3 regions of the Acidovorax sp. AC410 genome follow, and region 2 is predicted to be linked to each of the others. Evidence: predicted binding sites of a transcription regulator. Region 2 holds the regulator's gene; each other region holds the start of a gene.

Region 1 (9,564 bases), 4.4 Mb from region 2:
CCATGCACTGCTGGCCCCTGGACCACGAAGTCGGCCGCAGGCCCGCCCGGGGCACTGATCTTGGGACGCATGCCGGCATATCCTGGATCCAGCGCCCCATCACGCAGGCCCGGCCAGTACTTGCGCACCTCGGCGTAGAAGGCCTCGCCGCGCGCCGGGTCCACCTGCAGGTCCGCAGGGTCGTCCACCCATTGCACGTCGGGGCCGAAACGGGCCTGGCCACCCATGTCCAGGGTCAGGTGGACACCCAGGCCCGCGGCCTCGGGTGCCGGATAGATGAGGCGGCTGAACGGCGCGCGCCCGGCCAGGGTGAAATAGCTGCCCTTGGCGTAGTACGGCGTGGGCACATGGCGGGCGTCCAGCCCCTCGAAGCGCCGGGCCAGGTCGGGCGCGGCCAGGCCCGCCGCATTCACCACCGTGCGCGCCAGCAGTTCGGTGCCATCGGCGGCCTGCAGGTGGATGCCTTCGGCCGCACAGCGTGCGTGGGCCAGCGGCGAGTTGAGCGCCACCAGGCCACCCGCATGCTCCAGGTCGCCCTGCAGCGCCAGCATCAGCGCATGGCTGTCGACGATGCCGGTGCTGGGCGAATGGAGGGCCGCCACGCACTGCAGCGCGGGCTCCAGCGCCTGCGCGGCCTCGGCATCGAGCCACTGCAGGTCGCCGACGCCATTGGCGCGGGCACGCGCCTGGATACCCTGCAGCGCCGGGATCTGTTCTGTGGACGTGGCCACGATCAGCTTGCCGCAGCGCCGGTGCGGCACGCCGCGCTCGGCGCAGTAGACATACAGCAGCTCGCGTCCCTGCACGCACAGCCGCTCCTTGAGCGAACCCGTGGCGTAGTACAGCCCGGCGTGGATGACCTCGCTGTTGCGGGCGCTGGTGCCGGTGCCGATGGCATCGGCCGCCTCCAGCACCATCACCTCGCGCCCCTGCAAGGCCAGGGCCCTGGCCACGGCCAGGCCCACCACGCCAGCGCCCACCACCACGCAGTCAACCGCTTCGCTCACCGCGCAGCCGCCTGGTCGAAGCCGTCGAGCACGTTCACGGCGTTGTTGCCCAGCTCCGCCGCCGCATAGCCGCCTTCCAGCACGAACACCGTGGGCAGCCCCAGGGCTTCCAGGCGCTCGCCCAGGCGCGTGAAGTCCGAGGTCTTGAGCGCGAACTTCGAAATCGGGTCGTCCTCGAACGCGTCGAGCCCGAGCGAGACCACCAGCGTGTCGGCCTGGTACTGCGCGATGCGCACACAGGCCTGCTCCAGGGCCGCGAACCATTGCGCGGCCGTGGTGCCAGCGGGCAGCGGCAAGTTGAGGTTGAAGCCTGCCCCGGCACCTTCGCCGGTCTCGTCGGCGTGGCCCAGGTAGAACGGGTACTCGGTGCGCGGATCGCCATGCAGGCTGATGAACAGCACGTCGGCACGGTCGTAGAAGATGCTCTGCGTGCCGTTGCCGTGGTGGTAGTCCACGTCCAGCAGGGCCACGCGCTGGCTCCCCTGGTTGCGCAGCCACTGCGCCGCCACGGCCGCGTTGTTGAGGAAGCAGTAGCCGCCCATGAAGTCCGGCCCGGCATGGTGGCCCGGAGGGCGGGTGCAGCAGAACGCCGCGCGCGCGCCCTGGGCCACGCGCGCCGCCGCGCTGGCAGCGGCGTCGGCCCCGGCCTTGGCGGCTTCCCAGGTGCCTTCGGCCATGGGCGTGCCGTTGTCCATCGAGTACAGGCCCAATTTGGCGACGAAGTTGTCCGGCTCCACGTCGCTGCGCAGGCTGCGCACCGGCCACACCGAAGGAAAGGGCTGGACCGAGGCGTTGGCCGAATCCAGCGCCAGCCACTGCTGCCAGGCGCTCTGCAAGAAGGCCAGGTAGCGCGGCGCATGGACCTGGGCCAGCACCGGTGTGCTGTCCACGTCGGGCACCAGCAGGCCGTGGCCACGCTCGCGCAGCGCATCCTCGACGTACTGGGCGCGGACCGGCTTTTCAAAGCACGGCACGCGCTCGCCGCGGTAGAACTCGTGGACCGGCGCATGCCGGTGGTGCAAGGGGTTGTGGAAGGCAATCATGCGGGCGTGGACGGGGGACAGAGAAAGGGTTCGCGCCAGCTTGCATCGGTGCATCGCACCCGGGCCGGCAGGGCTCACCACTTTAGCGCGTCCCGCACCACCCAACGGCAGTTCCTGCACCACACCGCAGCAGGAATCGCAGCGGCACGCGGGCGGCACCGCCGGCATGCGCGGCCTGCTGGTTCATCCCCCATCCCGAACTCCACCCTTGGCCGCCACAGGGCGCGCCCACCCGTCCGCCGCCCCGGCAGGGCCGGGTTTCACGCCCCTTCGGTGCGCCCACCGTCCCTGGCACAGCACTTGCATCTCACCTTGTATCCAAGATTGAATTCTTCAAAATGGTGCAAGCAACTACCCTTCTCGCGAAAGACTCCCATCCATCGGCAGTCGCCCCCCTCAGCACGGCCCTGGCCGGGCAGGCATGGCTGGTGCGCTGCGAGCCGGCCGTCGCCGGCAGGCCTGGCGGCCCGCTCAGCGGCCTGCGCTTTGCGGTCAAGGACAACATCGACGTGGCGGGCTACCCCACGTCCGCCGCCTGCCCTGCCTTTGCCTACACGGCCACGGCCCATGCGGCGGTGGTGCAGCGCCTGCTCGACGCCGGGGCAACGCTGGTAGGCAAGACCAACCTGGACCAGTTCGCCTGCGGGCTCAACGGCACGCGTTCGCCGCACGGCGCCGTGCCCAATGCGCTGGATCCGGCCTACGTATCGGGCGGCTCCAGTTCGGGCTCGGCCTATGTGGTGGCCACCGGGCAGGTGGACTTCGCGCTGGGCACCGACACGGCCGGCTCCGGCCGCGTGCCGGCCGGGCTGAACAACATCGTGGGCATCAAGCCGACCAAGGGCCTGGTGAGCGCCCGCGGCGTGGTGCCGGCTGCGCAGAGCGCCGACTGTGTCTCCATCTTCGCGCGCACGGTGGACGTGGCGGCCCGGGTGCTGCAGGTGGCACAGGGCTATGACGCGCAGGACCCCTATGGGCGGCAACTGGCCCTGGCCAGCCAGCCGCTGCCCGCCGCCTTCCGCTTCGGCGTGCCCGACGTGCTGGAGTTCTTCGGCGACGGCGCGGCAAAGGCTGCCTTCGCCGAGGCCGTGGCGCAACTGCAGACCCTGGGCGGCACGCCGGTGTCCATCCCCTACGCGCCGCTGGCCCAGGCCGCAGCGCTGCTTTATGAAAGCGCGCTGGTCGCCGAACGCTATGCCGCCGTGCGCGGCTTCTTCGACGCGCATGAGGACCAGGTGGTGGAGCCGGTGCGCAGCATCCTGGCCAGCGGGCGCAGCTACAGCGCGGCCGACCTGTGCGATGCCCAGACCCGGTTGCGCGCGTTGGGCCAGCAGGTGGCACCGATGTGGCAGGGCCCCGAGGCCATCGATGTGCTGCTGGTGCCCACGGCGCCCACGCACTACACCATTGCTGCCATGCAGGCCGACCCGGTGGTGCTCAACCGCAACCTCGGGGCCTACACCAACTTCGTCAACCTGCTGGACTATGCCGCCATCTCGGTGCCCAGCAGCCTGCGCGCCGATGGCCTGCCCTTCGGCATCACGCTCATCGGCCCCTGCGGCAGCGACTGGCAACTGGCCGACCTGGGCCAGCGCTACCACCACGCCACCGGCCTGCCCCAGGCCGCCGGCAGCACGCCCTTGCCCGCGCCCCAGCCCATCGCGGGGCTGCAGGCGCCCGCCACGGTACGGGTGGCGGTGGTCGGTGCCCACCTGAGCGGCATGCCGCTCAACGGCCAGCTCACCGAGCGCGGCGCCACGCTGGAGCTGGCGACCGAGACGGCCCCCGACTACCAGCTCTACGCCCTGCCCGGCACCGTGCCGCCCAAGCCCGGCCTGCTGCGCGTGGCGCCGGGCCAGGGCACGCGCATCGCGGTCGAGGTGTGGCGCATGCCCGCAGCGCACTACGGCAGCTTCGTTGCGCTGATCCCGCAGCCCCTGGGCATCGGCACGCTCACCCTGGCCGACGACAGCAGCGTGCAGGGCTTCATCTGCGAGCCGCTGGCGCTGGCCGGTGCGCGCGACATCAGCAGCTTCGGCGGCTGGAGGGCGTACATCGCGTCCCTCAAGGCCGGCAACTGACCATGCCCATTCCATCCCCTCACCTTTCAACCTTGCTGCAGGAGCCTGCCATGACATCCCACAGTTCCACCCCTTCCACCGGCACCTCCACCGGTACGTCGCGCCGCCGCGTCCTCACGGCCTCGGCCGCCACGCTGGGCATGCTCGCAGCCCCTGCCCTGGTGCGGGCCCAGGCCGGCCCCAAGGTCCGCATCGGCTTCTGGCCCGTGGCGGCCGGGTTGCCCTTCTTCGCTGCGGTGGAGAAAGGCTATTTCAAGGAAGCCGGGCTGGAGGTGGAGCCGCTCAAGTTCGCGGGCGCCCAACAGGTGATGGAGGCCATGCTCTCGGGCCGCTCCGACGGCAGCTCCAACGGCACGGGCTCGGCCAACCTGGCCATCGGAGAGATCGCCCAGCCGGGCCTGTTCAAGATCTTCGCGACGAACCCGAGCAACGCCAAGTTCGTGCTCGACCAGTTCATCACCGGCAAGGACAGCGCCATCAAGACCATGGCCGACCTCAAGGGCAAGAAGGTCGCCTCGGGCCCCGGCATCCAGAACATGACGCTGTGCAAGACCATGCTCGAACGTGCCGGCGCCACCGGCGCCACCGTGACCGAGCTGCCCATCGGCCAGCACATCGCCTCCATCGTGGCCGGCCAGGTGGACGCCTGCTACACGTTGGAGCCCACAGGCACCATCGGCCGCATGAATGGCACCACCCGCATCATCGAGTCGGGCGTGGTGGCCAGGTACATCCTGGGCGATGCCATGGCGCCCTGGCACGGCGGCGCGGCCAGCCTGACCAGCGAATTCATCAAGAAGAACCCCGAGGTGGCCAGGAAGTTCATCGCCGCCTACGCCCGCGGCATCGAGCTGGTGCGCACCAAGCCCGAGGAGGCGCGGCAGTTCATGAAGGGCTACACCGCCATCGAAGGCGCGCTCACGGCCGAGGTGCCGCTGGCCTCGTACATGCTGCACAACGAGTTCAAGCCCAGCGACCTGGCGTACTTCCAGAAGTTCTACGACCTGTTCACCGAAAAAGGCATCTTCGAGAAGAAGGTCGTGGTCGACAGCCTGATCTACAAGGCCTGAGGGGGAGGCGCGCCATGGCCGAAACCACCTCCACCACCGCCGGCGCCTGGTCGCCGCCCGCGGGCAAGCCGGCATCCGCCGCGCCCAGGAAACCCGCCTGGGACAAGCTGCTGCCCTTCGTCGGCCCCCTGGCCCTGTTCATCCTCTGGGACCTGGTGGTGCGGCTGGGCTTCATCAAGCCTATCCTGCTGCCGCCGCCCGGCGCCACCGTGCTCACCCTGGTCACCGGCCTGGCCGGTGGACCGCTGCTGCTGGATTTTGCCGTGACCGTCTGGCGCACAGTGCAGGCCTTCCTGATCGCGGCCGTGATCGGCGTGCCGCTCGGTGTGCTGCTGGGCAGCAACGAGCGCGCCTACCGCAGCGTGGAGTTTCTGATCGACTTCTTCCGCTCCACGCCCTCGTCGGCACTGATCCCGCTGTTCCTCCTGATCTTCGGCGTGTCGGACGTCAACAAGGTGGCCATCGCCGCGTTCGGCGCCTTTTTGATCGTGATCTTCAACAGCGCCTACGGCGTGATCAATGCCCGCAAGCAGCGCGTGATGGCGGCGCGGGTCATGGGGGCGTCGCGCTGGCAGATCTTCAAGGACGTGCTGGTCTGGGAGAGCCTGCAGCCCACCTTCGTCGGCCTGCGCTCGGCCGTGTCGATGGCGCTGGTCATCGTCATCGTGGCCGAGATGTTCATCGGCTCGGACAACGGGCTGGGCCACCGCATCATCGATGCGCAGCAGGTGCTCAACGTCAAGAGCATGTACGCCGCCATCCTGGCCGCAGGGGCGCTGGGCTATGCGCTGAACATCCTCTTTCTGATCGCCGAACGCAAGATCGTTCACTGGAGCGGCCGATGAACACCGTTGTCAATGGCGCCGTGTATGCCGATGTGCCCAAACGTGTTTTCACGCCCGGCCCGGCAGGCACCCACATCACCATCCGCGGGCTGACCAAGTACTTCGCCGGCTGGCCGCTGTACGAGGACTTCGACCTCGACATCCCCAAGCACAAGATCGTCTCGGTCTTCGGCCCCAACGGCTGCGGCAAGAGCACGCTGATCAACATGATCGCCGGCCTCGTGCCCATCGACAGTGGCGAGATCCTGTTCGACGGCAAGAGCCTCAAGGACACCAAGATCGGCTACGTCTTCCAGAACTACCGCGAAGCGATGTTCCCGTGGATGCGCACCATCGACAACATCGCCTACCCGCTCAAGCTCGAAGGCAAGAGCAAGGCCGAGGTGGACCGCCGCATGGCCGAGCTGGTGGCCTCGTTCGACGTGAAGTTCGACCTCAACCGCTACCCCTACGAACTCTCGGGCGGGCAGCAGCAGACCGCCTCCATCATGCGGGCGCTGGCGCCCAACCCCGAGGTGCTGTTCCTCGACGAGCCGTTCTCGGCGCTCGACTTCGAGATGACGCTGTTCATCCGCGAGAAGCTGCAGGAGGTCTTCATGCAGACCGGCACGACCATGCTGCTGGTCTCGCACGACCTCGAAGAAGCCGTCTACCTGGCCGACGAGGTGCTGCTGCTGACCAAGCGCCCCACCCGCGTGGCCGAGATCCTGCACTACGAGGATGCGCGCCCGCGCACCCTGGCCACGCTCAGCGAACCGAGTTTCGTGGCGATGAAGAAGCTCAGCCTGGAGATCTTCCAGCGCGAGGTGCGCCGATGAACGCGGCCGAACTCGAGCGCTACATGGACGCCGCCGCAGCCGCCATCGGCCTGCCCCTGTCGGCCGAGCACCGCCCGGCCGTGCTCGGCTACCTAGCGCTGGCCAGCGGCTTTGCCGACACCGTCAACGCCGTGCCGCTGGACGCGACGGATGAGCCTGCCATGGCCTTCGTCCCGGTGCTGCCGGCCGAGGGAGGCCGCGCATGACGGCGCCCTGGTGGCAACAGGACGCCGCCGGCATGGCACAGGCCGTGGCGACGCGCGACGTGACGGCCACGGCGCTGGTGGCGGCCTGCCTGGACCGCATCGAGCACACGGACGCCCGCGTCAACGCCTTCACCGCGGTGCTGCGGGCACGGGCCCTGGCGCGCGCCGCCCGCATCGATGCCGGCCTGGCTGCGGGGACGCAGGCCGCCCTGCCCCTGCTGGGCGTGCCTTTTGCCGTGAAGAACCTGTTCGACGTGGCGGGCCTCACCACGCTGGCTGGCTCCAAGATCGAGCGCGAGCGCCCGCCCGCCCGGGCCGACGGCCTGCTGGTACAGCGCCTGGAGGCTGCGGGCGCCATCCTCGTGGGCGCGCTCAACATGGACGAGTACGCCTACGGCTTCACGACCGAGAACAGCCACGAGGGCGCCTGCCACAACCCGCACGACCTCGGCCGCATCGCGGGTGGCTCCTCGGGCGGCTCCGGCGCGGCCGTGGCCGCGGGCCAGGTGCCCATCACGCTCGGGTCGGACACCAATGGATCGATCCGCGTGCCGTCTTCGCTGTGCGGCGTGTTCGGCCTCAAGCCCACCTTCGGGCGGCTGCCGCGCACGGGCAGTTTCCCCTTCATCTCCAGCCTGGACCATCTGGGCCCCATGGCACGCAGCGTGCGCGACCTGGCGCTGGCCTACGACGCCATGCAGGGCCCCGAAGCGCCTGCCGCACACACCGATGCCGGCTGCGCGCAGCGGCCGGTCGAGCCGGTGGCCCGCGACCTGGGCCAGGGCGTGGCCGGCCTGCGCATTGGCGTGCTGGGCGGCTACTTTGCCGACAATGCCCTGCCCGAAGCACGCGCTGCCGTGGCCCGGGTGGCGCAGGCGCTGGGCGCCGAGGTTGAGCCGGTGGAACTGCCCCTGGTGGAGGCGGGGCGCGCCGCGGCCTTTCTCATCACCAATGCGGAGGCCGGAGCCCTGCACCTCGACAACCTGCGCACGCGCGCAGCCGATTTCGAGCCGCTGTCACGCGACCGCTTCCTGGCCGGTGCGCTGATCCCTGCCGCCTGGATGGCACGCGCCCAGCGCGTGCGCAGCCGCTATGCCCACGAAGCCGCACGGGTGCTGTCGCGCTACGACCTGCTGCTGGCCCCGGCAACGCCCTGCGCGGCCACCCCCATCGGCACCGAACGCTTCGACCTGAACGGGCGCGACCTGCCGCTGCGCCCCAACATGGGCCTGCTGACCCAGCCGATCTCGTGCATCGGCCTGCCCGTGTGCTCCGTGCCGGTGTGGGGCGCCCACCCAGCCTTGCCCATCGGCGTGCAGCTCATCGCCGCGCCCTGGCGCGAGGACCGCGTGCTGCGCGCCGCCGCCGTGCTGGAGGCCGCAGGCATCTGCCAGGCCCCTGTCGCTTCCCTGTGAAAACCACCTGCCCATGGCCTACACCATCAACCAGCCCGACGTGCTTGCCGAAGTGCAGGCCGTATTCGCCCGTTACGAGGACGCCCTGGTGAACAACCACGTCGAGGTGCTCGACGAGCTGTTCTGGGACAGCCCCCACACCCTGCGCTACGGCGCCACCGAAAACCTGTACGGCTACGCGCAGATCCAGGCGTTTCGCGCCGGGCGCCCCGCACAGGGCCTGCAGCGGCGCCTGCTCAAGACCGTGATCACCACCTATGGCCGCGACTTCGCCACCGCCAACGTCGAGTTCCAGCGCGAGGGCAGCAGCCGCACCGGCCGCCAGAGCCAGACCTGGCTGCGCACCGAAACCGGCTGGCGCGTGGTGTCCGCCCACGTGAGCCTGCTCGACTGACCCCATCCCCTTCCCGTTGAAACCCACCCCCGCCGAAAGGACCGCCATGAAACACGAGAAACCCATGTCCCGCCTTGCCCACCCGAACCGCCGCGAATCTCTTTTCTCCCTTGCGGCGCTGGGGGCTGCCGGCACCCTGGGCGGCTGGGCGCCGCAGGCCAACGCGCAGGCCCCGCTGACCGTGGGCGTGATCTATGTCGGCCCGCGCGACGACTACGGCTACAACCAGGCCCATGCCCAAGCCGCGGCCGAGCTCAAGAAGATGCCCGGTGTGAAGGTGGTGGAAGAGGAGAACGTACCCGAGACCGCCGCCGTGCAGAAGACCATGACCGGCATGATCGCCCAGGACGGCGCCAAGCTGCTGTTCCCCACCTCGTTCGGCTACTTCGACCCGCACCTGCTGGCCCTGGCCGCCAAGTACCCCGATGTGCGCTTTTCGCACTGCGGCGGCATGTGGACGGAGGGCAAGCACCCCAAGAACGCGGGCAGCTTCTTCGGCTACATCGACGAGTGCCAGTTCCTCAATGGCGTCATCGCCGGCCACATGAGCAAGAGCGGCAAGATCGCCTTCATCGCCGCCAAGCCGATTCCGCAGGTGCTGCGCAACATCAACGCCTTCACGCTGGGTGCGCGCTCGGTCAAGCCGGGCATCACCTGCAGCGTGATCTTCACGGGCGAATGGTCC
Region 2 (9,564 bases):
CTGGGTCGCAGGCTTGTTGGACAGGCAGGTCTTCATGAACGCTTTGCGCTCGTCGCCCTTCTTGTCGGCCGCCTCGGTATTGCAGGTGGCCATCTTGGTCTGTTGCTTGGTGGGGGCGGCCGCCGAGGCTGCAGGTGCGGCCGGGGTGGCGGCTGCCGCCGGTGCAGCCGCCTTGGCGGGCGCCGCAGGGGCATCGGCAGCATGTGCTGCGCCCAACGAAAGAACCAGGCTCAGGGCCGCGAGGGAGAGAAGCTTTTTCATATAGTGCTCCGGTGGTAAGGGCATCCAATGCAATCCGCATCGGATTGCCCGATTACAACGTACGGGCATCGGGCCGCGCTGACATGCCTGCGCGGCGGCAAGAATTCTTTACGATCTGTTGCTCTGCTGCACAGGCCAGTGCGGGCATTTGGTGGCGCGGGCAACACACCTTCTCAGGGAGGGGACCGGGCCGCCCCGTAAAATCCCCGGATGCTCTCTGTCAAACACGATCTGCTGGCCGCGCTCGCGGCCGAGCTGGACACCCTTTCCCCAGGCGCGGGCGCCAAGGCGGCGTTCGAATCCCCCAAGGTGGCTGCGCACGGCGACTTCGCCTGCACGGCGGCCATGCAGCTGGCCAAGCCGCTCAAGCTCAACCCCCGCGCCCTGGGTGAACAGCTCAAAACCGCGCTGGAGGCCACACCCGCCTTTTCGCGCTGGGTCGAGGCCATCGAGATCGCCGGCCCGGGCTTCCTGAACATTCGCTTGAAGCCCGCCGCCAAGCAGGAGGTGGTGCGCGAGGTGCTGGCCGCTGGTGAGCGCTTTGGCTACCAGACCGACCGCGGTGCCAAGGTGCTGGTCGAGTTCGTCTCGGCCAACCCCACGGGCCCGCTGCACGTGGGCCACGGCCGCCAGGCCGCCCTGGGCGATGCCATCTGCAACCTGTTCGCCACGCAAGGCTGGGGTGTACACCGCGAGTTCTATTACAACGACGCGGGCGTGCAGATCCACACGCTCACGCACAGCACGCAGCTGCGCGCCAAGGGCTTCAAGCCCGGCGACGAGTGCTGGCCCACCGACCCCGACAACCCGGCCAGCAAGGCCTTCTACAACGGCGACTACATCCAGGACATCGCCAACGACTTCCTGGCGAAGAAGACCGTCAAGGCCGACGACCGCGCGTACACCGCCAGCGGCGATGTGGACGATGTGGAATCGATCCGCCAGTTCGCCGTGGCCTACCTGCGCAACGAGCAGGACAAGGACCTGCAGGCCTTCAACCTGAAGTTCGACGAGTACTACCTCGAATCGAGCCTGTATACCAGCGGCCGCGTCGAGGCCACGGTGGGCAAGCTGGTGGCCAACGGCAAGACCTACGAGCAGGACGGCGCCCTGTGGCTCAAGAGCACGGACTACGGTGACGACAAGGACCGCGTGATGCGCAAGCAGGACGGTACCTACACCTACTTCGTGCCCGACGTGGCCTACCACATCGCCAAGTGGGAGCGCGGCTACACCAAGGTCGTGAACATCCAGGGCACCGACCACCATGGCACCATCGCCCGCGTGCGCGCCGGCCTGCAGGCCGCCGAAGTGGGCATTCCACAGGGCTACCCCGACTACGTGCTGCACACCATGGTGCGCGTGGTCAAGGGTGGTGAAGAGGTCAAGATCAGCAAGCGTGCGGGCAGCTACGTCACCTTGCGCGACCTGATCGAGTGGACCAGCAAGGACGCGGTGCGCTTCTTCCTGCTCAGCCGCAAGCCCGACACCGAGTACACCTTCGACGTGGACCTGGCCGTGGCGCAGAACAACGACAACCCGGTGTACTACGTGCAGTACGCGCATGCGCGCATCTGCTCGGTGCTGCGCGGCTGGGCCGAGCAGGGCGGCGGCGATGTCGCCTCGCTCCAGGGCGTGGACCTGTCCGCGCTCGAAGGCCCGCAGGCCCAGGCGCTGATGCTGCAATTGGCCAAGTACCCCGAGATGCTCACCGCTGCGGCCGATGGCGAGGCCCCGCACGACGTCACGTTCTACCTGCGCGACCTGGCCGCCAGCTACCACAGCTATTACGATGCCGAGCGCATCCTGGTGGACGACGAGGCGGTCAAGCGCGCCCGCCTGGCCCTCGTCGCCGCCACCGCGCAGGTACTGCACAATGGCCTAGCTGTGCTGGGCGTATCGGCTCCGGCCAGAATGTAAGCAAGCAACCACTACCATGAAGAACAAGCAACTGGGCGGAACCATCATCGGCTTTATCGTGGGCGTGATCTTCGGCCTGGGGGCCGCACTGGCGGTCGCCGTCTACGTGACCAAGGTGCCCGTGCCCTTCCTGAACAAGGGGGGGGCACGCGGCACCGACCAGGACGCGGCCGAAGCGCAGAAGAACAAGAACTGGGACCCGAACTCGCCGCTGTACGGCAAGAACCCGGCGCGGCCCCCTGCGGCCGCAGCGTCGGCACCCGCCACGGCAGGGGTGGCACCGGCGCCAGCGCCCACCGCCTCGGCACCTGCCGTGGCCGCGGCGGACCCGCGTGCCGCCGCCTCGTCGGCCAAGCCTGCCGCCGCCGCAGCCACCAAGCCCGGCAGTGCCGACCCCTTGGGTGATCTGGCCGCTGCCAAGGCCGCGGCAGCGCCCGGCAACAGTGCCGACCCCTTCGACTACTTCGTGCAGGCGGGTGCCTTCCGCACCCAGGCCGATGCCGATGCGCAGCGCGCCAAGCTGGCCATGCTGGGCTGGGAAGCCCGCGTGAGCGAGCGCGAGCAGAACGGCCGCACGGTGTTCCGCGTGCGCGTCGGTCCCTTCACGAAGCGCGACGACGCGGCCCAGCTCAAGGACAAGCTCGACACCACGGGTGTCGAATCTGCCCTGGTGCGGGTGCAGCGCTGAGCGCAGGCCTGCCTGAACTTTTTTCCGGGGCGTGGCTCACACCCCCACACCCGACCCTAGGAGAGTCACTTTCATGAAACGCCGCGAGTTTTCCCTGTCTGCCGCTTCCGCAGTGGCCGCATCCGCCCTGACCCTGCCTGTGGCAGCACCCGCCCTGGCGCAAGCGCGCCAGTTCAAGGAGGGCAAGGACTACCGCAAGCTCGACAAGCCCGTCACGCCCGACGCGCCAGCGGGCAAGGTCGATGTGATCGAATTCTTCTGGTACAGCTGCCCCCACTGCAATGCCTTCGAGCCCACGCTCGACGCCTGGGTCAAGGCCGCTCCCAAGGACCTGAGCATCCGCCGCATCCCGGTGGCCTTCAACGCCAGCTTCGTGCCACAGCAAAAGCTGTACTTCACGCTCGAAGGCATGGGCAAGCTCGATGCCCTGCACGCCAAGGTCTTCCGTGCCATCCACGTGGAGAAGGCCAAGCTGGCCAAGGACGATGAAATCATGGCCTGGGTCGCCACGCAGGGCGTGGACGTGGCCAAGTTCAAGGAAATCTACAACTCGTTCACCGTCTCCAACCAGGTGCGCCGCGCCTCGCAGCTGCAGGATGCGTATGGCGTGGAAGGCGTGCCTTCGATGGGCGTGGCCGGCCGGTTCTACACCGATGGCACCATGGCAGGCAGCATGTCGGTTGTGCTGCAGGTGGTGGAGCAACTGGTGGGCGTGGCCCGCAAAGGCTGACCATTTCTTGGCGGGGCTGGTTCCTGCAGCCACCAAAAGCCCGCTGATGCGGGCTTTTTTCATGGCGTGTCGCCAGGGGTGGCTACAATGATCTGCAAGATTCGTGCCCTATGAACTACCGCATCCTCCCGATCCTCCTCCTCTCGGCCCTGGGCTTTGTCCAGGGTGTGGCCCATGCCGAAAAGGCCGACCGCAACAAGCCCATGAACATCGAGGCCGACGCATTGCGCCACGATGAGCTCAAGCAGACCAGCGTGTTCACCGGCCGGGTGGTCATGACCAAGGGCACCATCGTGCTGCGTGGCGCGCGCCTGGACGTGCGCCAGGACGCCGATGGCTACCAGTTCGGCGTGGTCACGGCCGAGCCGGGCAAGCGCGCCTTCTTCCGCCAGAAGCGCGACACGCTGCCCGGAGCGCCCGACGAGTTCATCGAGGGCGAGGGCGAAGTCATCGAATACGACGGCCGGGCCGACAACGTGAAGTTCATCACCCGCGCCGAGTTGCGCCGCTTGCGCGAATCCACGCTGACCGACGAGATCACCGGGCAGATCATCGTCTACAACAACCTGACCGACGTGTTCACCGTGGACGCCAAGCCGCGCGGCGGTACCAATGCCGCGGGCGATGCCCCGGCGCCCGGCGGCCGCGTGCGCGCCATCCTGTCGCCCAAGGAAACACCGGCCAGCGCCGCTGCCCCTGCCCCTGCGGCACCGGGCACCACCCTGCGCCCCAGCAGCACCCTGAGCGGCGGCGCCAAGTGAGCGGGGCCGACGTGAGCACCGTCGCCGGGTCCCCGGCGGACAGCCGGCTGGAGGTGCACCACCTCGAAAAATCCTACGGCAGCCGCAAGGTCGTCAAGGACGTGTCGCTGGTCGTGCAAAAAGGCGAAGTCGTGGGATTGCTCGGCCCCAACGGTGCGGGCAAGACCACCTCGTTCTACATGATCGTCGGCCTGGTGCGCAGCGATGCCGGCGACATCCGCATCGACGGCCACTCGGTGGCCCACATGCCCATCCATCGGCGCTCGCGCCTGGGCCTGTCCTACCTGCCACAGGAAGCCTCGATTTTCCGCAAGCTCACGGTCGAGGAGAACGTGCGCGCCGTGCTTGAGCTGCAGCGCGGCGAGGACGGCCAGCCGCTGCCGCGCCAGGCCATTGAGGAGCGCCTCACGGCGCTGCTCACGGAACTGCGCGTGGAGCACCTGCGCGCCTCGCCCGCGCTGGCCCTGTCCGGCGGCGAACGTCGCCGCGTGGAGATCGCCCGCGCGCTGGCCACGCAGCCGCGCTTCATCCTGCTGGACGAGCCCTTTGCCGGCATTGACCCCATCGCGGTGATCGAGATCCAGCGCATCATCGGCTTCCTCAAGGCGCGCGGCATCGGCGTGCTCATCACCGACCACAACGTGCGCGAGACGCTGGGCATCTGCGACCACGCCTTCATCATCAGCGATGGCCACGTGCTGGCCCAGGGTACCCCCTCCGAAATCGTCGACAACGCCGAAGTGCGCCGGGTGTACCTGGGTGAACACTTCCGCATGTAGCAGACCGATGGACCACCTGTTCGCCATGCACCTGCCTTCGTGGCAGTCCCCGGGGGCTGTGCGATGAAGCCCGGCCTGTCACTGCGCGTATCGCAGCACCTGGCGCTCACGCCCCAGCTGCAGCAGTCCATCCGGTTGCTGCAACTGTCCACGCTGGAGCTGGGCCAGGAGGTCGAGCAGATGCTCGACGAAAACCCGTTCCTTGAACGCAATGCCGACGAGGCCCCGCGCGAGGAGTTTGGCGTGGACACGGCCGACGCGCCCGCGCAGCCGGACGACTACAGTTCCGACGATGCGGTCTACTCCAGTGCCCCGGGCTCCAGCACGTCGACCGAGACCCCGGCCGACAGCCCGCAGGGCGATGCGGAAGTGGGCAGCAGTGCGGGCGACGAGCCCGACTGGAGCGGCGATGGCACCGTGGACGTGTCCCCCAACGATGCCGAGTGGGGTGGCGATGCGCCGGCCCGCAACCGCAATGATTCGGAGGGCGACGAGGCCGATGCCACCGAACTGGCCCGCACGCACGAATCGCTCACCGCCTTCCTGCACCGCCAGGCCCTGTCGCTGCGGCTGTCCGAGGTGGACCGCGCGGCGCTGCGCTTCCTGATCGAATCGCTCAACGACGATGGCTACCTCGAGGACCCGCTCGAAGAGCTGGCCATCGCCCTGGCCGGCCCCGACGACCTGGAGCAGATCGAAGAGCTGGTGCATCGCTTCACCGTGGCGCTGCGCCTGCTGCAGAGCCTGGAGCCCGTGGGCGTGGGTGCGCGTGGCCTGGGTGAATGCCTCACACTGCAGCTCACGGCCCTGGCGGCCGACGAAGACAGCGAGCTCGACCCTGACACCGTGCAGACCGCGCTGCGCGTGTGCCAGCAGCCGCTGGAGATGCTGGCGCGCCGCGACATCCGCCGCCTCACGCAGCTGTGCGGCGACGGCGAGGAGCGCACGCGCGCCGCCATGGCCCTGATCGCGCGGCTGGAGCCGCGCCCCGGGCGCAAGTTCGTCGACGTGGAGCGCAACATCATCGTGCCCGACGTCATCGTGCGCAAGGCCGGGCGGGCCAATGGCCGCGACGGCCAGCACAACTTCATCGTGGCCCTGAACCCCGACGTGATGCCGCGCCTGCGCGTACACGACATCTACGCCGGCGCCCTGCGCGGCCACAAGGGCGGCGAGGGCCACCAGGCCATGCAGCAGCGGTTGCAGGAGGCGCGCTGGTTCATCAAGAACATCCAGCAGCGCTTCGACACCATCCTGCGCGTCTCGCGCGCCATCGTCGAGCGGCAAAAGAGCTTTTTCACCCATGGCGAGCTGGCCATGCGCCCGCTGGTGCTGCGCGACATCGCCGACGAGCTGGGCCTGCACGAGTCCACCATCAGCCGCGTGACCACGGCCAAGTACATGTCCACGCCCATCGGCACCTACGAGCTCAAGTATTTCTTCGGTTCGGGCCTGGGCACCGAAACCGGCGGCAACGCATCGAGCACGGCCGTGCGCGCCCTCATCAAGCAGTTCGTGGCGGCCGAAAGCCCGGCCAAGCCGCTCTCGGACAGCCAGATCGCAGAGATGCTCAAGGAGCAGGGCATCGAATGCGCACGCCGCACCGTGGCCAAGTACCGCGAGGCGCTCAAGATCGCGCCGGCCAACCTGCGCAAGGCGCTCTGATCCGCTGTCAGCCTGGCTGGCGGAACGCCCGGCTGGAGATGCTGACGGCATTGCCGTCCGGGTCCTTGGCATTGGCGAACGCATAGCCATTGGCCTGGTGCGTGCTGCCGAAGGCCAGGCCCTGTGCCAGCGCACGGACCTTGAAGGCTTCCACGTCCGGCACATGAAAGCACAGCTTCACCCCCGCCTGGCCGAGCTTCACGCTCTTGGCCGCCTGGTGGACCAGGATGCTGGCCCCTCCGTCCGGGGCCTGGAGCTCGATCAGGCCCTCCACCACGTCCCCAGTGGTCTCAAGACCGAAGTGCGTGCGGTAGAACGCTGCGCTGCGCTGCATGTCGCGCGCGTAGACCATCACGGTGCCGAGGATGGGGGGCATCAGGGCGCTTTCGAGGCCGGTGCGCGCCGCAGCGAGCGCAGCAACTCCAGCGCCTGGGCCACAGGCTCCTGCGGAGCGCCGTTGACGAGCACCGTGAAGGTCACGCGCAGCTCGTTCATGCCCAGCATGCCCTGGGTCAGGTGCTTGTAGCCGTCCGGCTCGGGGGCGCGGTCGGTGGCCGAGAAGTAGTAGCCCATCTTGCCCACGGCGCCCAGGTCCTTGAGGGGCAGATCGCTCTCGACGGCCTTGGGCTGGGCCCGGGTGGCACCCGCCTGCACCAGCCCCCGCAATTCGTCGGCCGTGGGGCCCCTGGGCGCACTGCCCACAGGCCAGATGGGCGTGATAAGCATCTGCAACGCCTTGGCGTCAGGGCCGCTGATGGCCACCGAGGGCGGCAACTCCCCGTGCGGGCGGCGCACCTGGGCGCGCCATTGCGCGGGCAGGTCGATCACCAGGTCATCGCGGCCGGGCAGGGGAACGCGCAGTTCTTCGGCGAGAACGGGCAGGCACAGGGCAAAGGCCATTGAAGCGAGTACGGTGCGGAGCATGGAGCGAAAGAGGAGGGGGTTATTGGCGTTTGGCAAAGACGGCGTCGTAGGACGGGGCGCTGAAGCCGTTCACCCGCTGGCCATTGGTGAGCAGCACCGGCACGCCGCGCGCACCCAGTTGCGCAAAGGCGGCCTTGCCGGTCGGGGTGTCCACGTCGAATTCCCGGTAGGCAATGCCTTTGCCGCCCAGGTAGGCCTTGGCCGCCTTGCAGTAGCCGCACCAGGTGGCCATGTAGAGCGTGACCTCGCCCCGGGGCTGGACGGCTTTCTGGGCTTCTGCGGGTGCCTGGCCGGGCGTGGCGGGTGGCAGCGGGTTGCCCGGGACCACGCTGACGGGCAGGCTTTCGAGTTTCAGGGTTTTTTGCACCGCGCCCGAGGCGGGCGGCTGGTCGCTGTAGACGACCTTGCCGCTCGCATCCACGGATTTGTAGAGCGCCTGGGCATGCGCCGTGCCCGTGAGCGCGGCCGCAAGCAGGGCGAGGATCAGGCTGCAGCGCAGGGTGTGCATGGGGGGCTCCGGGTAAAATCGGCTATCCCGGGAGCATAAGAGACTTCTGCCGCCCCGAGGCCCGCTGGGGCAATGCCTCACCCGTATGGGCCATTCTTGCCATCCGGGCTGCAGCATCGCTGATGCCCTTTGCAGGCTTCTTCGGGGGCACCTTGTCCCGTTTCGCTGTCTTTTCTCGACCCTCTGTTTCCCTGCCCCATGGCCCGCATTGTTTTCGACCTTCCCGCGCATTTCGGCTTTGCCACCGAGCTGCAGATCTACATCAGCCACGTCAACCAGGGCGGGCACCTGGACAATGCGCAGCTGCTGAGCCTGGTGTCCGAGGCACGCGTGCGCTTCTTCCAGTCGCTCGGCTACCCCGAGGCGGACGTGGGCGGCCTGTCCACCGTGGTGGGCGACATCGTGGCGCAGTACAAGTCCGAAGGCTTCCACGGCGAGACCATGCGCGTGGAGATGGCGCCCGAGGACCTCAACCGCTACGGCTTCGACCTCGTCTTTCGCATGACGGAAAAGACCTCGGGCCGCGAAGTGGCGCGGGGCAAGGTCGGCATCGTCTTCATCGGCCGCAGTGACCGCAAGGTGGCACCCATTCCCGAATCCATCCGCCAGCTGCTGCTGGCGCGCGCCTCGTCCCCTGCATAAGCGCGTATCCTGTCGCCCAGTGCCATGAACCAACTCCAACTCTTTCTCCCCTGCGCCGCCGGTGTCGAGGGCTACCTCGCCGACGAGGTACACGCCATCACCGGCCTCACGGGCCAGGACCTGCTCATGGGCCGCGGCGGCGTGCTGCTGCGCGCCTCGTGGCGCCAGGCGCTGCTGCTCAACCTGCACAGCCGCCTGGCGCAGCGCGTGCTGGTGCAACTGGCGCACCGGCCCTACCGCTCCGAGAACGACCTGTACAGCATCGCCAGCGAGGTGGCCTGGGAAATCTGGTTCACCACGCGCCAGACCTTCAAGGTGGAGGTCACGGCCCAGCACAGCCCGCTGCAGAGCCTGAACTTCGCCGGCCTGCGCGTCAAGGACGCGGTGGCCGACCGCTTCCGCGCCAAGACCGGTGTGCGCCCCGACGTGAACACCCAGTGGCCCGATGTGCGCATCCACCTGCACCTGACCACCGAAGAGGCCACGGTCTACATCGACACCTCGGGCGAGCCGCTGTTCAAGCGCGGCTGGCGCGAGGACAAGGGCGATGCCCCGCTCAAGGAAACCCTGGCCGCCGCGATGATCGCTGCCAGCGGGTGGGACCCGCTCGGTGATGCGCCCGTGCCGCTGTACGACCCCTGCTGCGGCAGCGGCACCATCGCCATCGAGGCGGCGCAGATCGCCTG
Region 3 (9,564 bases), 260 kb from region 2:
GGCGACAAGCTGGAACTGGCCGGCACAGAGATGCAGTTCGAGCAGACCTGACGGGTTCTCGCCGTTTTATCGCGCTCAGCGGCCCGTGGCGTGTAGCCTGCAGTGACCTACCCGGTACCACCGGCCTGAGCGAACCATGCGCCGACGGATCGCTCCCTGGTTGGTGCGCCGCTGGCGCCGCATGGCGGTCACGCTGCTTCCCCTGGTTTTTGCGTTGCTGCATGTGGTGGGCATTCTGCACCTGCAGGTGCTGGACCGGCTAGAGAGCATTGTTTACGATGCCCGCCTGCTTGCAACCATGCCGCGCACGATGGACGAGCGCATCGTCATCGTCGACATCGATGAGCACAGTCTGGAGCGGGTGGGCCAATGGCCCTGGGGCCGCGACAAGATGGCCCGGTTGGCTAACGAACTGCTCGAGCGCCAGCAGGTTGCGGTGCTCGGTTTCGACGTGGTCTTTGCGGAGCCTGACACCAGCTCGGGCTTGGCAAACCTGCGGCGCCTGGCTGATGGGCCCTTGCGAGGACAACCCGGCTTCTCCGAGCAACTCGCCCGCTTGGCGCCGTCGCTGGACTACGACACACTTTTTGCACAGGCGCTGCGGGGCCGGCCGGTGGTGCTGGGGTACTACTTCACCAGCGATCGCGACGGCCGCGGCCGGGGAGCCCTTCCTGAACCGGCACTGCCGGTAGAGCGCCTTCAGGGGCGTCCGCTGGCGTCCACGTCCTGGGTCGGGTATGGGGGCAACATGGAGATCTTCTCCCGGGCCGCCGCTTCTGCGGGATTTTTCAATTCCGCCACCGATCCAGACGGCATCGTGCGCGCCCTGCCCATGCTGGCCGAGTACCAAGGACGTTACTACGAATCGCTGGCCCTGGCCATGCTGCGCACCGCCCTGGGCATGCCGGACCTGTATCCGCGCTTTGCCCGCTCAGAGGGCGACCACGACGTGTTGGAAGCTCTTGTCCTGAGCTCGGGCGGGAGCTCGCTCAAGCTGCCGGTCGATGACCGGTTGACTGCCTTGGTGCCCTACCGCGGGTTGGGTGATGTGACGGGAGGGTCGTTTCGCTACATCTCGGCCAGCGACGTGCTGGAAGGACGGCTGACTGCAGACAGCTTGAAGGGCCGCATGGTGCTCGTTGGATCCACGGCACCGGGGCTGGTGGATCTGCGCGCGACACCGGTGGGAAGAAATTATCCCGGTGTGGAGACACACGCCAATCTGCTGTCGGCGTTTCTGGACGGCACGAACATCGTCCAGCCGGAATATGCGCGGGGCTTTGATGTGCTTCAGTTGCTGTTTGCCGGCCTGCTCCTGGCCCTGCTGCTTCCGTCGCTGACCGCAGGTTGGGCGGTTCTGCTCAGCGCCGGGGTATTCGCCGGGCTGGTGGGGCTGAATCTCTGGCTGTACCAGTCGCATGGCCTGGTGATGCCTCTGGCGACGGCCCTGGTGCTGGCACTGTCCGCTTTCACGCTGAACATGGTCTACGGGTACTTTGTGGAGAGCCGCTCCAAGCGGGAGCTTGCCGCCCTGTTCGGCACCTACGTGCCCCCGGAACTGGTGGACGAGATGCTCAAGGAGCCTGAGCGCTACACCATGGATGCCGCCAACCAGGAGCTGACGGTGATGTTCTGCGACATGCGCGGTTTTACGGCGCTGTCCGAACGCATGGAACCCCTTCAACTGCAGGCCCTGCTCAATGGCGTGTTCAGCCGCCTGACCCAGATCATCCGTGGCCGCCGCCAGGGCACCATTGACAAGTACATGGGCGATTGTGTGATGGCCTTCTGGGGCGCACCCGTGGCCACGCCCGGGCACGCCGAGTCGGCCGTGGCAGCGGCGCTGGACATGACCCGGGCGATCGCCCAGCTCAACGAAGAGCACCGCAGCAAGGGCCTGCCGGAGATCGGGGTGGGCATCGGCCTGAACACCGGCACCATGTGCGTGGGTGACATGGGTTCGGACATCCGGCGCAGCTACACGGTGATCGGCGATGCGGTGAATCTGGGCTCCCGGCTGGAGGGCCTGTCCAAGACCTACGGCGTGACCATGGTGGTCAGCGACACGACGCGGGCCATGGCCCCGGGCTTCCTCTGGCAGGAACTGGACCGCGTGCGGGTCAAGGGCAAGGCCCAGGCCGTCACCATCTACACGCCCGTGGGCACGGTGGCCGAGCCGCTGTCGCCCGAGCGGGAGCAGCAACTGGCCCTGTGGCACCAGTTCCTCGCCACCTACCGGGCCCAGGAATGGGATGCTTGTGCCCTGCTTTTGCGGAATTTGCACGCATCGGAACCTGGAAACATCCTGTATTCGCTGTACGCGGGCCGCATTCAGGCCCTGCGGGTGTTACCCTTTCAGCCGGATTGGGACGGTGCCACCCAATTCGACACCAAGTAGGACAATGGCTGCAACCTCCACCGACAACCCAAGAGACGACAGCAAACAGGACTGCATGACATGAAGGTTCGCGTACTGGGGTGCTCCGGGGCCATTGCCAAAGACTGCCGGACCACCTCGTTCCTGGTCAACGACAACATCCTCATCGATGCCGGGACGGGGGTGGGCGATCTGGCGCTGGACGAAATGCGCCGCATCGACCATGTGTTCCTCACGCATTCCCACCTGGACCATGTCGCGGCACTGCCCCTGATGCTCGATGCCGTGTCGTCCATGCGCAGCAGCCCCGTGCAGGTCCATGCGCTGCCCGGCACCATCGCCGCATTGCAGGCCCATGTGTTCAACAACGTCATCTGGCCGGATTTCAGCAGCATCCCCACGTCCGACCAGCCCTTTCTGCAGTACCAGACCATCTCGGTGGGTGAGCGCCTGAATGTCGAGGGGGTTCACCTGGAGGTTCTGCCCGCCGTGCACACGGTGCCCGCCGTGGGCTACGCGGTGGCTGGAACCAGCGGCTGGTGGGTCTTCAGCGGCGACACCGGCCGCAACCCGGATTTCTGGGCGCGGGTCAACGCCCTGCCCGTCGCCATGCTGGTCATCGAAACCGCCTTCAGCAACCGCGAAACCTCCCTGGCCCAGCGCAGCCTGCACCTGTCGCCCCACACCCTGGCCCAGGAATTGGCGCAACTGACCCCCGGCAAGCGCTGCCCCATCTACATCACCCACACCAAGCCCTCGGAGACCGAGCTCATCATGGAGGAGATCCGCCGCTTCGACCAAAGCGCAGGGCCGCTGGGCGCAGCTCCGCATGACATTTATTGGCTCAAGGCGGGGGATGAGTTCGTGTTCTGACCACTGTGTTGCAGGTGGTGACGTTTGTGGTGTGACAAGAATGTCGCGCCCAAGCTCCAAGGGGTGGTCGGGAAACACTTCGAGGACAATTGACCCATTTGGGGGAGGGGTTCAGGCAGTGGGCCGCAGGATTCGCGGGGTGGCACGGAACCTGCTGTTGCTGAGTCAGCCTGGAGAATTCTTCTGCAGGTTTTGAATTGCAATTGACCTCCGAGGAGTGATTTATGAAGCGTTTTGCACAAAAGGGTTTCACCCTGATCGAATTGATGATCGTTGTGGCGATCATCGGTATTCTGGCTGCCGTGGCTTTGCCTGCGTACCAAGACTACACCGTGCGTGCACGCGTGACGGAAGGTATCGCCTTGGCTGCCGGTGGCAAGAAACTGGTGGAAACGGACGCCAATACGGCTCTGGAACTGAAGGCCGTGGCTGACACCTTCAACGCGCAAGTGGGTAACAATGGTGCTGTCAGTAAGTACGTGACGAAGACCCAGATCAACAACCTCAATGGCGAAGTGACGGTGACCTTCAACAAGGCCAATATCGGTCCTATTCCCGCACTCGCTACCCTGGTGTACACCCCGTACATGCAACTGACCGCTGGTCCTTCGCAACTGGTTGCGGCCCTTGCCGGCACGGAAACCGGTACGGTTGACTGGGGTTGCGCTTCGGCCAGCAACGTTGTATCTGGTGGTCGCGGCTTGCCTGCAGTGACGGCCGGTACTCTGCCCGCAAAGTTCGCTCCTAGCGAATGCCGTTAATCACGTAATATCAAATTACGTTTAATAAAATGCCCGCTTGCGGGCATTTTTTATTGCTATTCCTCCTCCGTGGACCCGGCCCGGCGGAGCGGATTCCATGCACTGGAATTGGATATGAATTCTCAAGTGAAAAAAAGATTGTTGGTGCCGTTGCACCATTTTTCACTTTCGCTTTTGGTCGCCTTGGTAGTGGCTGGACTGGTGTTTTTGGTCTGGTTTCCTGGGCAAGTCAAAGATTTGGCGGGCGGGCAAAAGCTGTTCTGGACGCTGGTGGGGGTCGACGTGGTGTGTGGGCCCTTGCTGACCCTCATTTTGTATCGCCCAGAAAAAACCCGCCTGGCGCTAGGTATCGATCTTGGCTTGATAGCGGTCGTGCAACTGGCTGCCCTGGGTTACGGCCTGCACACACTGGGGCAAGCTCGCCCACTGGCCTTTGTCTTCGAAGTTGACAGATTCCGAGCAGTCAGCTATGTTGACATTCAGGAAAATGATCTTCAATATATTCCCCCTTGGTTCAGGCCCTGGAGCTTGAACCAAGCCCGTGTACTTGGATTGAGGCCAGTGACATCTTCTGCTGAGCGCCTTGAAAACATCAATGACTCAATGCAGGGAGTAGAGGCCGGTCAGCGACCGAAACGCTGGCAGGACTACGGATCCAGCATCTCTCAAGTATTAGCGCGCGCACAGCCTATAGCTGAGCTGTACAAAAAATACCCTGAACGGCAACAGATGATAGATGATGCCGTGAATGCTGCACTGAAAAACTCCAAAACAGACGAAGTGAACGACGGCAATTCCCTGGTATGGCTTCCTCTGGTTTCCCGCCACAGCTTGGAGTGGATTGTTTTGCTGGATCCCAAATCTGCTCGAATCCGTGCGTACATACCCCTCGACGGGTTTTAATTGAAACTGCACAAATTATTTTTGTCGGAGGGTTGAGCGACTTTTGAGATTGATCTGGCCTTCTTCGATCAATTGGTTAAAGCTGTGGTGACTGAGTGTGCCTGTGACGAGCCCGCTGCAATACTGATTGCATTGAAATAAAGCGGATCAGTGGAATACAACGTACTCCATGTGAGATCCGCTTCAGGTTTTTCAGAACTGTAGTGATCTATTTCAATTTTATTGAAATCTGAAAGATCGCGAGAAACTTCACTGATCATTCAATAAAAAACCGCGAACCCAGTCGCGGCTTTTGGGTAAAGAGCTCTCAGTTGCTCTTTGCTGAGGGATTGTTATCGCCCATGCTGCTGACTATGCGAGCAAGGAAAGAATAATCATTGACAATGGCGGTATCCTTGTCCAAGAGGTCGATCGCTTCTGGCAATTCACTCCACCGCTGTGAGTGAACGCGAGAAAGAACAATTCCGGACCATGCAAGGCCATCAAACTCCACTCGTGAATACTGATTACGCGGCCGATTGTTGATCCAATCGATTCCCAAAGCTTCCATCTGCGTATAGTCTCTCTGAGAATGGGCCTCCAGGATTTTCAGCGCCCGAATCAGGTCTTTTGAAAGTCTTTTGCACGTCTGCCATGTGGGATTGATCCATACTCCTTGCAAGGCCGATGCTGGCAAATTCGCTATGGTGCGAGTGGCGATAGTACTGATAAAGCCTGAAGCGGCCTGTATTTGATCAGCTGTCAAGTCTGTCGCACATTGTCCCAAAGTGGCCCGCAAAAATGCTGGTCCTGGAGACAGGGCTGCAATATCACCCCGAAGTTCACTCGCAAGCTGGCGTGCTTCGGCAGTCAAAATGTCACCCGCAAAGTATTTCAAAGATGAAACGGCCACATTATCAGGCAATGCGGGGGAAATGCCCATCGCCTCAAGTAGAGGGCGATTGACTTTCGGCAAATTCATTGTGGTGATGGCAGAGGCTCCTTTGAATCGCGACTTGGGTGCATGCAGACCTAGAATTGGAAAATAGTCGGAGTTTGGTCCGGGTTCCGGAGTTATTTTACTTAATGCGCGCAGCATGCGTGCATCGGCAATTTTTCGAAAATCAAGCTGTTGAGCATTGGCAATACCTACCCGCTCCAAGTCCGCCTTCACCTTTGGGTTGGCAGCGAGTTTTGCAAAATCCATCTTTGGGAGAGGGCCCTTGGGGCTCGCCACGATAAGCAGGTCGGATCCATTGCTCAGCCATGCGCCGTAGTCATCAAAGGCGGGGGTGAGTGCCTTGAGAACCGATCCGAGGAGCGCATCGTCTATTTCGTAAATCTGTACCCACTGCATGAACAGGCCGCCCTCGTTCAAGTGCCTTGGAACAAACTTATAAAACTCTTCGCTAAAAAGAGCGCCCACACCACTAATCCAAGGATTGGATGGCTCTGAAATAATAATGTCGTACTTCTGATTTTGTCCTGAAAAATAGCTCTTCGCATCGTCAATAATGACATGGGAGCGAGGGTCTTTGTACGCACGTTCTGATCGGACTCCGAACGCCTTGGCACCTTCCACCATGGCTTCCTCAATGTCAATGGTGTCGACCCGTTCGAGCCTATCGTCTCCTAGGAAGGCATGGGTAGTCAAACCCGATCCAAATCCAATCACGCCCACCCGCTTTGGATTTTCCACCATACCAAGTGGAAGCGCCGCAGCGAGCACCATCGTTGGCTCGTCTGGTGTAGCGGGAAGATGGTCTTGCATCTGTATGGACGCATCGGTCTTTCCGTTGGTCGAAATATGGATGCTTCCGTTTGTGGAGGCCGCTGCGGCCACGGTGGCTGTCTTCCCGTCCTTATAGTAAACAATTTGATCATCAACCTTCAGGCTTGCACGTCCATGTCTATAAACCCCAGAAGTTGCGACCATCATGTCGAATGGAATTCGCACAGCCACGATCAATGCAACGGCAGACAATCCGACAGCGATTCCGAATTGCATCAGGTTTCGCTTGCTGTCAACTTGCTGGCGAAGAAGAAACAGGCCAATGCCGATATCTACCAATGCAGCGATGCACAACGCAAGTTTGAGGCCGAGGTGAGGTATCAACAAGTGGATAGCCGCGAAAACCCCAGCAATGGCCCCCAAGGTGTTCCACGCATAAACTCGACCAATAGCGCGCTCCCCTTGACCCGAACGCAACAAGGCTACAGTAAAAAGGGGCAGAGTAGTGCCTGCAAAAAATGCTGCGGGCAGCATGATGGCGATTGCCGTCGCTGCAGTACCCAGATTGAACAGGGAATATCCCCCGTCGGTCTTGGCAAGTGCAGACATCAGCCAGCCAACCCAGGAAAACGCGTTGGCATAAACACCCAACGAGGCCAAGGCCGCGACGCCCATGAATACCTGCATCCACCCCACAAGACGAAGCGGGGATTGCGTGCCGTCTGCATGCTTGCGCACCCACAGTCCGCCTAGGGCGATGCCGGCAATGAACGATGCCAGCATGAGTTCGAAAGCATGCATGGTGCTCCCTACAGCCATGCTCAGCATTCGGATCCAGATAATTTCGTAGGCGAATGACGCAGCCCCGGATAAGGCCGTGCCCAACAGGACCGTGCGCAATAGTGGATTGTGGCGCAGACGCTGCTCAGGCGCAGCCTGAACCGATGCAGGGGCAGGAGCAATTGGCTCGGGATCTCGAGCCAGCCACCAAGCCAGTGCTGCCACCAGAAAATTCAAAACACCAGCCACTACCATCGCTCCCGGCAGTCCTACCCATGGAAGCAGGACAAATACGGCCATCAAGGCCCCGAATGCTGCTCCAATGCTGTTGGTGAAATATAGCCCCCCGAGCAAATTACCGTCACTGCCCGGAAAGCGGCGAATAAGCCCGCCACTCATAAGAGGAAACGTCATTCCCAGCAAAATTGTTTGCGGCAGAATAAGCAATGCAGCGATGAGCCAGCGGGAAATATTGATTGCCCAAGGCGTGCCCAACGAAGGAATCAGCCAGTCGTAGCTGAATGCTGCAACATTCGTAAAAATCCAATGGAAAAGCAGGCCTAGCACACCGATAACCGCCTCGATCAATGCGTAGCCCCGGATCAAATTGCGCCACCGCTGGCCAGCGCGAGCAATCCAGGCCGCGCCTGCCGCCATGCCGCCCATGAAGATGGCGAGCACCAGGGCTTGGGCATAGGCTGCGTGCCCGAGAAAGAGCCCCAGGTAGTGTGACCATATGGACTGATATATCAGCCCAGCAAAGCCCGACAAGATAAAGATGGCCAGCAGCCAACGTCGGGGGCTGCGATGCGAGGGGGTCATCAATCAATGCTCCAGTTTTAAAACCAAGTTCCAAGCGCCTTACGCAGCAAGAAGGGTGCCGTGCTCGCAGGCTGCGAGTCGTGGGCAAAACGCATGATTCTACTGATAGACCAGCAAGGTCTACGGAAGCGTAAGGAGCAACAACAAAAATGTCATTTCGGCAGAATTCGTCGGGAACAAAGTTTGCGTATCGTGAGCATCGACTTGCATCTGGACGAATGCTTATATGCGCAGTAAATCGGCTGGCGGTTTTACTTTGATTGAATTGATGATTGTGGTAGCCATCATCGGTGTGCTTGCGGCGGTGGCATTGCCCGCTTATCAAGACTTCGTGATACGCACACGCGTATCCGAGGCGGTGATGGCCGCGGCCCCGGCCAAAGAGCGGCTTGTGGAGGGCTTTCAGACGGGTGGGATCTCCGGGATGGATGCAGCGGCTGTTTTATACAACGCGATCCCCGCCGGAAACAAATCCAGCAAATATGTCGGTGGGGTTGTCATTGCGGCCAGTGCCACCCCTTGGCCTGTGGTGGTGAGCTTGTCGGCGTCGCCAGGTAACGGTTTTCCGACGGGTCTGCACGGACGAACCATAGTCTTTTCCCCCAATATCGAAGGGGCGGTGCCCGTAGCGACATCTACAGGAACTTTGGACTGGGCCTGCGCAAGTGCGTCGGCGATGGTAGCGACTGCCCGTGGTATGGCCAATAGGACGTTGGGCACTTTGCCCGCGAAGTATGCACCGTCCGAGTGTCGGTGAGGCGCTGTTTCTTAGATTGCCCGCTAGTGGCCATCCGACTTCCCTCCCATTTTTTTAACCACCCGGACCTCTTCCACGGACATTTCCCGATCAACCGCTTTGCACATGTCATAGATGGTCAGCAAGGCAATCTGAACCGCAGTCAGCGCCTCCATCTCCACCCCCGTCTGGCCGACGGTCTCCACCGTGGCAGTGCATGCGATCCCGATCGCGCCAGGGTGCTCACGCCCAGCCACCTCAAACTCCACCGCCACCCGCGTCAGCGCCAGTGGATGGCACAGCGGAATCAGGTCGCTGGTCTTCTTCGCCGCCTGGATGCCGGCAATCCGCGCGATGCCCAGCACATCGCCCTTCTTCGCGGTACCCGCTTCGATGATCGCCAGCGTGGCGGGCTGCATCTCGATGCGGCCGGTGGCGATGGCGACGCGGTGGGTGGCGGGTTTGGCGCCCACGTCCACCATGTGGGCCTGGCCCTGGGCGTCGAAGTGGGTGAGGGTTGGCGTGACGATGGTCTTGTCGGGGTGGGACATGGGATCGGGTCGCTGGGAGCTGCTAGGGATGGGTGGCTGGCAATTTCTTG

The links. The regulator sigma-54, encoded in region 2, starts transcription at its own class of promoters, with help from an activator protein. The targets are predictions, from matches to a motif close to TGGCANGNAANCTGCTTT.
Region 1: atzF (allophanate hydrolase) is a predicted target of sigma-54. The motif match lies at 2,340-2,357, and genes of this name have one in related genera.
Region 3: AC0IZS_RS07715 (pilin) is a predicted target of sigma-54. The motif match lies at 3,391-3,408, and genes of this name have one in related genera.

The regions. Positions count from the first base shown of each region.
Region 1 covers NZ_CEEDCG010000001.1:5,769,890-5,779,453, forward strand. The annotation lists gene AC0IZS_RS26725 (NAD(P)/FAD-dependent oxidoreductase) at 1-1,007, opposite strand, end outside; gene AC0IZS_RS26730 (histone deacetylase family protein) at 1,004-2,050, opposite strand; gene atzF (allophanate hydrolase) at 2,389-4,131, shown strand; gene AC0IZS_RS26740 (ABC transporter substrate-binding protein) at 4,182-5,201, shown strand; gene AC0IZS_RS26745 (ABC transporter permease) at 5,216-6,046, shown strand; gene AC0IZS_RS26750 (ABC transporter ATP-binding protein) at 6,043-6,864, shown strand; gene AC0IZS_RS26755 (DUF4089 domain-containing protein) at 6,861-7,070, shown strand; gene AC0IZS_RS26760 (AtzE family amidohydrolase) at 7,067-8,485, shown strand; gene hpxZ (oxalurate catabolism protein HpxZ) at 8,499-8,879, shown strand; gene AC0IZS_RS26770 (BMP family ABC transporter substrate-binding protein) at 8,944-9,564, shown strand, end outside.
Region 2 covers NZ_CEEDCG010000001.1:1,392,240-1,401,803, reverse strand. The annotation lists gene AC0IZS_RS06505 (PsiF family protein) at 1-261, opposite strand, end outside; gene argS (arginine--tRNA ligase) at 472-2,181, shown strand; gene AC0IZS_RS06495 (SPOR domain-containing protein) at 2,198-2,869, shown strand; gene AC0IZS_RS06490 (thiol:disulfide interchange protein DsbA/DsbL) at 2,943-3,599, shown strand; gene lptA (lipopolysaccharide transport periplasmic protein LptA) at 3,710-4,360, shown strand; gene lptB (LPS export ABC transporter ATP-binding protein) at 4,357-5,139, shown strand; gene AC0IZS_RS06475 (RNA polymerase factor sigma-54) at 5,203-6,804, shown strand; gene AC0IZS_RS06470 (VOC family protein) at 6,812-7,180, opposite strand; gene AC0IZS_RS06465 (hypothetical protein) at 7,180-7,728, opposite strand; gene AC0IZS_RS06460 (glutaredoxin domain-containing protein) at 7,748-8,236, opposite strand; gene AC0IZS_RS06455 (acyl-CoA thioesterase) at 8,435-8,878, shown strand; gene AC0IZS_RS06450 (THUMP domain-containing class I SAM-dependent RNA methyltransferase) at 8,903-9,564, shown strand, end outside.
Region 3 covers NZ_CEEDCG010000001.1:1,655,643-1,665,206, reverse strand. The annotation lists gene AC0IZS_RS07730 (FHA domain-containing protein) at 1-51, shown strand, start outside; gene AC0IZS_RS07725 (CHASE2 domain-containing protein) at 182-2,398, shown strand; gene AC0IZS_RS07720 (MBL fold metallo-hydrolase) at 2,459-3,250, shown strand; gene AC0IZS_RS07715 (pilin) at 3,475-4,011, shown strand; gene AC0IZS_RS07710 (TfpX/TfpZ family type IV pilin accessory protein) at 4,126-4,914, shown strand; gene AC0IZS_RS07705 (fused MFS/spermidine synthase) at 5,222-8,227, opposite strand; gene AC0IZS_RS07700 (pilin) at 8,454-8,984, shown strand; gene moaC (cyclic pyranopterin monophosphate synthase MoaC) at 9,008-9,514, opposite strand.